2 regions of the Streptomyces sp. NPDC058086 genome follow, and region 1 is predicted to be linked to the other one. Evidence: riboswitches for the same ligand, from Rfam matches in the RefSeq annotation. Region 1 holds a riboswitch; the other holds the start of a gene.
What was found. A riboswitch is a leader RNA that binds a small molecule or an ion and turns the genes downstream of it on or off. The one in region 1 is predicted to bind cyclic di-AMP.
Positions count from the first base shown of each region.

Region 2: it holds a riboswitch for cyclic di-AMP, as region 1 does, so the genes downstream of both, ACFVWD_RS00265 (NlpC/P60 family protein) here and ACFVWD_RS10265 (transglycosylase family protein) in region 1, are expected to answer to the same signal.

Region 1 is NZ_JBHVST010000010.1:19,983-24,099, forward strand. It holds gene eno (phosphopyruvate hydratase) at 1-325, opposite strand, end outside; gene ACFVWD_RS10265 (transglycosylase family protein) at 677-1,396, opposite strand; cyclic di-AMP (ydaO/yuaA leader) riboswitch at 1,401-1,564, opposite strand; gene ACFVWD_RS10270 (transglycosylase family protein) at 1,748-2,746, opposite strand; gene ACFVWD_RS10275 (cytochrome P450) at 2,918-4,117, opposite strand, start outside.
Region 2 is NZ_JBHVST010000001.1:60,388-64,504, forward strand. It holds gene ACFVWD_RS00260 (ATP-dependent DNA helicase) at 1-1,646, opposite strand, end outside; cyclic di-AMP (ydaO/yuaA leader) riboswitch at 1,918-2,090, shown strand; gene ACFVWD_RS00265 (NlpC/P60 family protein) at 2,098-3,276, shown strand; gene ACFVWD_RS00270 (tellurite resistance/C4-dicarboxylate transporter family protein) at 3,372-4,117, shown strand, end outside.

The sequences.
Region 1 (4,117 bases):
CGAGCGAGCCCTTGTTGTCGGTGGCGTCCAGGTCGAACATCGCCTGGTCGATCAGGCGCTGCTCGGTGGCGTCGTAACCGACGAGCTCCGGGCCGATCTGCTCGATGACGGCGAGGACGGCCTTCTCGACACCCTTGCCGCCGTAACGGTTGGGGTCACCGTCACGCAGCTCGATGGCCTCGAAGGCGCCGGTGGAAGCGCCGGACGGAACGGCGGCACGACCCGTGCTGCCGTCGTCGAGGCCGACCTCGACCTCGACCGTGGGGTTGCCTCGGGAGTCCAGGATTTCCCGGGCTACGACGACGTCGATGGACGGCACGAGCATCTCCTTCTGGGATGTGACGCGGGTACGCGGAGCCTGTGATGGCTTCGCGACATGAGCCTAACCGCCTCGGGGGGATCGGCCAGCCGGTCGCCCACCCCTTGGGCAGAACTGAACGTACACATTGTTCCAGAACGGAACAAAAACGGGTACCGAAATCCGGGTACGAAACCCTCGGCACGAAACCCTCGGCACGAAACGCCGGATACGAAAAACCCCGCTCCGGTGCGTACGGGGGAACACGCACCGGAGCGGGGGGCCCGTGGGGACGGGGGCGACCCTCATCGGGGGCTCCAGTGTGGAGACCCCCTTCATGAGGGACCTGTCATTCAGCTGAGGCGAAGCTGCCGATCATCAGCCGAGGTGAAGCTGCTGACCCGGGTAGATGAAGTCGGCGTCGTCGACGATGTCCTTGTTCAGCTTGAACAGCTGCTGCCAGCCGCCCTTGACCTTCTTCTTCTCGGCGATCGAGCTGAGGCTGTCACCCTTGACGACCTTGTACTCGCCGTCACCCTTCTTGACCTTCTTGCCGGTCGGGGTGGAGACGGTCTTCCCGGCGGCCGGACGGGACGCCGAACGGGAGGCCGCGGTGTCCGTCGAGCGGGTGACGGTGCTGGTGCTCGGCGAGCTGTTCGACGAAGAGCTGTTCGAGGAAGACGAGGTCGACGGGGTGCTCGCACCGCCGGTGTACGCGGCGCCCGACAGGCCCGTGCCACAGGTCGGCCAGGCGCCCTTGCCCTGGGCGGCGAGGACCTTCTCGCCGATGGTGATCTGCTGCGACTTGGAGGCCTGGTTGGCGGTCGCGGCGTACGCGGTGCCGCCGTACGCGGCCCAGGTGGAGGCCGAGAACTGCAGACCGCCGTAGTAGCCGTTGCCGGTGTTGATGGACCAGTTCCCGCCGGACTCGCACTGGGCGACGGCGTCCCACTCGGAGGCGGTGGCGGCGGAGGCGCTGCCGGCCGCCATCAGCGGAGCGGCGATGGCGACACCGGTGACACCGGCGAGCGTGGCGACACGGGTCGTCCGGTTGAAAACGGTCGGACGGCGGTGCTTGCCCTTGCTGGAAAACAGCATGGAGAGATCCCCTCACCGACGCCTGCGAGGTGAGCTGTCGGGTTCGGGCGGGTGAGTGCCCGGCCGTGCGCTCTGAGCGCTCGGCTTCACCCCAAGCCACTCCCGGTCAACTACCGGGTGCGGCACTTACCTTGGGTCCCCCGCTCCTGCCTACGGCGCTGACGCGTCGACTGTTCCCGTACGGCCGTTGGCAGGATTCGGCGTTGGCGACCGTCGGGGCCCGCTGTGGCGAGCGGTCATGACCGTAAGCAGCCGATCGGCTGAATTCCAAAGACGATCAGGGCCTTTGAGATCCATCTCTCACTCGCAGCAAACCGGACATTACGCAGCGAACCATGACGCGAACTGCCCCTACTTTTCGCCCGATTCAGCACCAACTGCAAGGCTCTGACCGGGGAGGATGAGGTTCGGATCGGCGCCGACCGTCTTCTTGTTCGCGTCGTACAGCTCGGCCCATCCGCCTTCGAGGTCGAGGGCGTCCGCGATGGTCCAGAGATTGTCTCCGGCGCGCACGACGTAGGAGCCGTCGACGACATCGCGGGAGGCGCCGGCGCCGCGCGAGGCGTGCCGCCCGGAGGAGTCGTCGGTACGGCCGTCCACGGCGCTGTCGGTGGTGTTCTCGTCCGCGTTGTCGCCGCGGTGGCGCCCGGCGCCGCCCGTCGCGTTCTCGGACGTACCGGAAGAGCCGTCACTCTGGCCGGAGTTGCCCGAGTTGTCGCTCTTCGTCGATTTCGAGCCGGAGTTGCCCGCCCCCTGATCGCCGCCGCCGGTGTCGGCCTTCGTCGTGTTCTCGGTCGCCTTCCCGGTCGCCTTCGAGGACGAACCGGACGAAGACGAGTCAGACGAAGAAGAATCGGAAGTCGAGCCGGACGAGGCGGGCGGAGTCGACGTCGCAGATGAACCGGACGAACCGGCTGAATTCGATCCGTTGGGCGAATCGTTCGCCACGCCCGTGTCGACCAGGATGTCGCCCGAGTTCTTGCTCAGCCCGGAGAGCGGCCCACAGGTCGGCCAGGGAGTGAGGCCCTGGTCGTCGAGGAGCTTCTCGGCGATGGCTATCTGCTGCGAGCGGCTGGCCTCGTCGGCGCTCGACGCGTAGGTGAGACCGCCGTACTTCTCCCAGTCCGCCTGGCTGATCTGGAGTCCGCCGTAGTACCCGTTGCCGCTGTCGACACTCCACTGGCCGGCGCTCTCGCACTCGGCGACCCGGTCCCACGTGGTGCCGTCGGCCGCGCTCGCACTGGTGGCACCGAGCAACGGGATCGCGATGGCGGATCCGGTCACTCCTGCCGCGACGATGAGGGCCGGGGCCTGACGGGGGCGACGATGGCGGCCGTTCCCGGAGAGCATGCGGAAGCCTTTCACGTGACAGCAGGTGACTACGCGACGTATGAGTCGCGTTGACGAGTGAACGTATCCGCACCCGAACACTTGTCACAAGTCGATGCAGCGTAGATCACGTGAAGATCACAGAGTTGAGAGCGTGTCAGGTTTACGCGCCCGCGGGTGTATGGTCGCCCGCTATCGCGAGACCGGTACCGGAGGCGTGAACTCCACTGGAAGCGTGCGCAATCCGCGCATAATGAGCCCGCCGCGCCAGCGCAAATCGGCTGAATCTCCCGCGAGTTGAAGGTCGGGGAGACGGGTGAGGAGAGTGGCGAGCGCGGTCTGGCCCTCCAGCCGGGCGAGCGGGGCTCCGAGGCAGTAGTGGATGCCGTGACCGTAACCGAGGTGTTGGTTGTCACGGCGGGAGAGGTCGAGTGTGTCCGGCCGTTCGAACCGCGCGGGGTCACGGTCCGCAGCCGCGAGGACCACGAGGACGGGGTCGCCGGGTGCGATGTCCTGACCGCCGATGCGGACGGCCGCGGTGGCGAACCGCCACGTGGCCAGTTCCACGGGCCCGTCATAACGGAGGAGTTCCTCGACGCCGGTCTCGAGGAGTTCGCGTTCGTGGGCGGCGAGGGACTTCTGGAGGCGCGCGCGCTGCTCGGGGTGGGTGAGCAGGGCGTACGTGCCGTTGCCGATGAGATTGACGGTCGTCTCGAACCCGGCGAAGAGAAGGATGAAGGCCATGGCGGCGGCCTCGTTCTCCGTGAGGTGCTCGCCGTGGTCGGACGCGCGGATCAGGCCGGAGATGAGGTCCTCACCGGGCGCGGGCGTATCCGGAAGGCCTTCCCGCTTCTTGTGGATGAGCTCGAGCAGATACCCGCGCATCTTCTTGACCGACCGCGCGACCCCGCCCCGCGGCCCGCCACCGTGCCGGATCATCATCCCCGCCCAGTCACGGAAGTCGTCCTGGTCCTCGCGGGGTACGCCCAGCAGGTCGCAAATGGCGTAGATGGGAAGCGGGAACGCGAACTCGTGGATCAGGTCGGCGGAACCCTTCTGCGCGAACTGGTCGATCAGCTGATCGGTGAGCTCCTGCACACGCGGCGCGAACTCGGCCACCCGTCGCGGCGTGAACGCCTTCGAGACCAGCCGCCGCAGCCGGGTGTGGTCCGGCGGGTCGATGTTCAGCAGATGTGTCATCAACTCGGCCTTGCGCTCCCCTGGAATACCCGTCTTCCCCTTCGCGTGGGCGGGTTCGTCGTGGTGCGCCGGATTCTTGCTGAGCCGCGCGTCGGCGAGCGCCTGCTTGGCGTCCGCGTACCGCGTCACCAACCAGGCCTCCACCCCACTCGGCAGCCGCGTCCAGTGCACGGGGGCGTGCTCCCGCAGCCA
Region 2 (4,117 bases), on a different contig from region 1:
AGGTCCTCCATGAGCGTGTTGAACCGCTTCACGGCGTTCGTCGACCGCGCCGCCATCCCGTACGCCTCGTCGACGCGGCGCAGCGCCTGCGAGAAGCTGATCTTCTCGCGCTGCGAGAGCGCGTCGATCATGGCTTCGGCGCGCTCGCCGATGCCGCGTTTGGGAACGTTCAGAATGCGGCGCATCGGGACCGAGTCCTCGGGGTTGGCCAGGACCCTCAGGTACGCGAGGACGTCCCGGACCTCCTTGCGCTCGTAGAAGCGGACGCCGCCGACGACCTTGTAGGGCAGGCCGACGCGGATGAAGATCTCTTCGAAGACACGGGACTGGGCGTTCGTCCGGTAGAAGACGGCGACGTCGCCCGCCCTGGCCTCGCCCGCGTCGGTGAGACGGTCTATCTCGTCGGCGACGAACTGGGCCTCGTCGTGCTCGGTGTCGGCGACATAGCCGGTGATGTTCGAACCGGCGCCCGCGTTGGTCCACAGGTTCTTGGGGCGGCGGGACTCGTTGCGCTCGATGACCGCGTTGGCGGCGGACAGGATCGTCTGGGTGGAGCGGTAGTTCTGCTCCAGCAGGATCGTCGTCGCGTCCGGGTAGTCCTCCTCGAACTGGAGGATGTTGCGGATGGTCGCGCCGCGGAAGGCGTAGATCGACTGGTCGGCGTCGCCCACGACGCACAGCTCGGCGGGCCCGAGCTCGCCCTCGGCGGGCGGCGCGTCCTCGGGCCGGTCACCGACGGCCGGGCCGACGAGCTCCCTGACCAGGGCGTACTGCGCGTGGTTCGTGTCCTGGTACTCGTCGACCAGGACGTGGCGGAAGCGGCGCCGGTAGTGCTCGGCGACGTCCGGGAAGGCGCGCAGCAGGTTGACCGTGGTCATGATCAGGTCGTCGAAGTCGAGCGCGTTGGCCTCGCGCAGCCGCGACTGGTACATCGCGTAAGCCTGGGCGAGGGTCTTCTCGAAGCCGTCGGCGGCCTGGGTGGCGAAGTCCTCCTCGTCGATCAGCTCGTTCTTCAGGTTCGAGATCTTGGCGCTGAAGGACTTGGGCGGGAAGCGCTTGGGATCGAGATCCAGGTCACGGCAGACGAGCGCCATCAGCCGCTTGCTGTCGGCGGCGTCGTAGATCGAGAACGAGGAGGTGAAGCCGAGCTTCTTGCTCTCGCGGCGCAGGATCCGCACACACGCGCTGTGGAAGGTCATCACCCACATCGCGTTCGCGCGCGGGCCGACGAGCTGCTCGACGCGCTCCTTCATCTCACCCGCGGCCTTGTTCGTGAAGGTGATCGCGAGGATCTGGCCGGGGTGGACATGACGCTCGCCCAGCAGATGGGCGATGCGGTGGGTGAGCACCCGGGTCTTGCCGGAGCCCGCGCCGGCCACGATGAGCAGCGGGGAGCCGGAGTGCACCACGGCCGCGCGCTGGTTCTCGTTCAGCCCGTCCAGCAGGGCCGCCGGGTCCACGGCGGGGCGGGGCGCGCCGTCGCGGTAGAAGGCGTCCCGGCTCGCGGGCACGTCGAAGCGGCCACCGAACAGGTCGTCCGGAAGCGGCTCCGGTGCCCCGTCCTCGGGCGGCGGCGGGGGCTCTTCCTCGTGGGCCCCGGAAGGCTGGAGGTCCGCCAGAAAGCTGTCATCAAAGAGGCTGCTCATCGCTCTCCGAGTCTAGGCGGCCTCACTGACAACCCGCGGCCACCCTGGAAACCCGACCGGTTTTTCCGCGACCGCGCACGATTCCTTTCCCGCACGGGACGCCGTCACCGTTCAGGATCGCTTCATTACGGTCAGCCACGATCAATGACCCCCAAGGTCAAGGTCACGAAAATGTATCGGGCATATCGCACATCAAACTTCACAGAACACTTATGAGTTGGCTAGCGTGCCGGGCAGGCCGCTCGACCCAACCGGCGAACACCGCCGGGCCGTGCGGCCTCCGCCGAGTCCGGTGCGCCGTACGGCAGCCGGAGCCGGGGACCCAACCGACCTTGGGGTGAATCGGTCCAACTGTCCGCTGGGGCAAGGACCGTAGGGCAAACCTTCCGGAAGCACCCGCCCGAACCCGACAGCTAACTCGGTAGGCGGAAGACGGAAGGAGTCGCCTCTCTTGGCGTCGCACCGCAAGTGGAGTCCTACGGGTACGCGCATAGCGGGTATACGGACCCCCGCCCTCGCCACGGCGGCCCTCACCTCCGTGGCCCTGCTCTCCCAGACGGCGAACGCCGCACCCTCGGCCGATTCCAAGCCGAGTGTCGAAGAGGTCGAGAAGAAGGTCGACGACCTCTACCACCAGGCCGAGGCGGCGACCGAGAAATACAACGCGACCAGGGAGAAGACCGCGCAGCAGCGCAAGCGCGTCGACTCCCTCCTCGACGACGTCGCTCAGCGCACCGAGAAGCTCAACACCGCGCGCGAGGAGCTGGGTTCGTTCGCCGCGGCGCAGTACCGCACCGGCGCCGCCGCCCCCGACACCGCGACCCTCCTGCTGGCCGACAACCCGCAGGACTACTTCGACCAGACCCAGCTGATGGACCGGCTGACCAGCCGCCAGAAGGTGGCCGTCGACGACTACATCACCGAGCAGGCCGCCACCACCAAGAAGCGCGCGGAGGCCTCCCAGAGCCTGCAGACGCTCACCACGACGCAGAGCGCGCTGAAGACGTCCAAGGCCGACGTGCAGCGCAAGCTCGCCGCGGCGCGCGACCTGCTCTCGAAACTGACCGCCGAGGAGAAGGCCCGGCTCGCGGCGATCGAGAAGAAGCAGCAGGAAGCGGCCGACCGCAAGGCGGCGGAGCTGGCCCAGCAGCAGGCCGCGGCGGAGAAGAAGGCCCAGGAGGCGGCCGCCCAGCAGCAGACGACCTCCGGGACCACCGGCACCTCGGGCACCTCGGGCACCTCGGGGAGTTCGACCACCGACTCCTCGTACACCGCCAAGGCCGACAAGGCCCTCGCCTTCGCCCGCACCCAGATCGGCAAGCCGTACGTCTGGGGCGCGACCGGGCCCGGCTCCTACGACTGCTCCGGCCTCACCCAGGCCGCCTGGAAGGCCGCCGGCGTCGATCTCCCGCGTACCACCTGGGACCAGGTCAACGTGGGCACGACGGTCCCGCTCTCCGACATCAAGCCCGGTGACCTCGTCTTCTTCTACGACGACATCAGCCACGTCGGCCTCTACATCGGCAACGGCATGATGATCCACGCCCCCAAGCCGGGCGCGTACGTCCGCGAGGAGTCGATCTTCTACGGCGGCGAGTCGATCATCCACAGCGTGGTGCGTCCGGCCTAACGCCCCGGCGCCCGGCACGCGCGCGTGGGGCTCATCGAGCTCCACGCGCGCGTGGCCCGCCGCCAACCCGCTCGAAGGTCCTTAGCATCGGGCCCATGTCAGCCATCTCCCCGCCCGGCACCCGGTGGACCGGCCTGCGCACCTGGTGGCTGCAGAGTCCGCCGGGCGCCGGAGCCGCGATCCTGGCCACCGGCATCATCTCGATCGGGCTGGAGCAGACCGGCTACGAGATCCTGTCCCGGATCGTGCTGGCCCTCGCGGCCGTCGGCTGGCTCGGGCTCGCCGCGGCCTTCGTCGTACGGCTGCTGCGGGAGCGGGAGCGGTGGCTGACGGAGGCCGGTACACCGAGCGCGCTCACCGCGGTCGCGGCGACCACCGTGCTCGGCACGCGGCTGGTCACACTGGGGTGGGAGGTGCCGGCCGAGGCCCTGCTCGCCCTGTCGGCGGCGCTCTGGCCGGGGCTGCTCCTCCTGGTCGTACGGCAATGGCGGCCCCGTATGCCCGGAGCGGTGTTCCTCGGCTGTGTGGCCACGCAGGGGCTCGCGGTGCTGGGCGCGACGCTCGCCCCCGCGACGCACACGGACTGGCTCGCGCACACCGCGCTGGTGCTGTTCTGGCTGGGGCTCCTGCTCTACACGATGGCGCTGTTCTACTTCGACTACCGCGAGGTCGCCACGGGCGCCGGGGACCAGTGGGTCGCGGGCGGCGCGCTCGCCATCTCGGCGCTGGCGGGGTCGAAGCTGATCCTCGCGTACCAGGCGGACATCTACCTGTGGAACAACGACGACAACGGCGTGCTGCGCTGGGTGACCGAGGCGCTGCTCGTGCTCGTCCTCGGCTC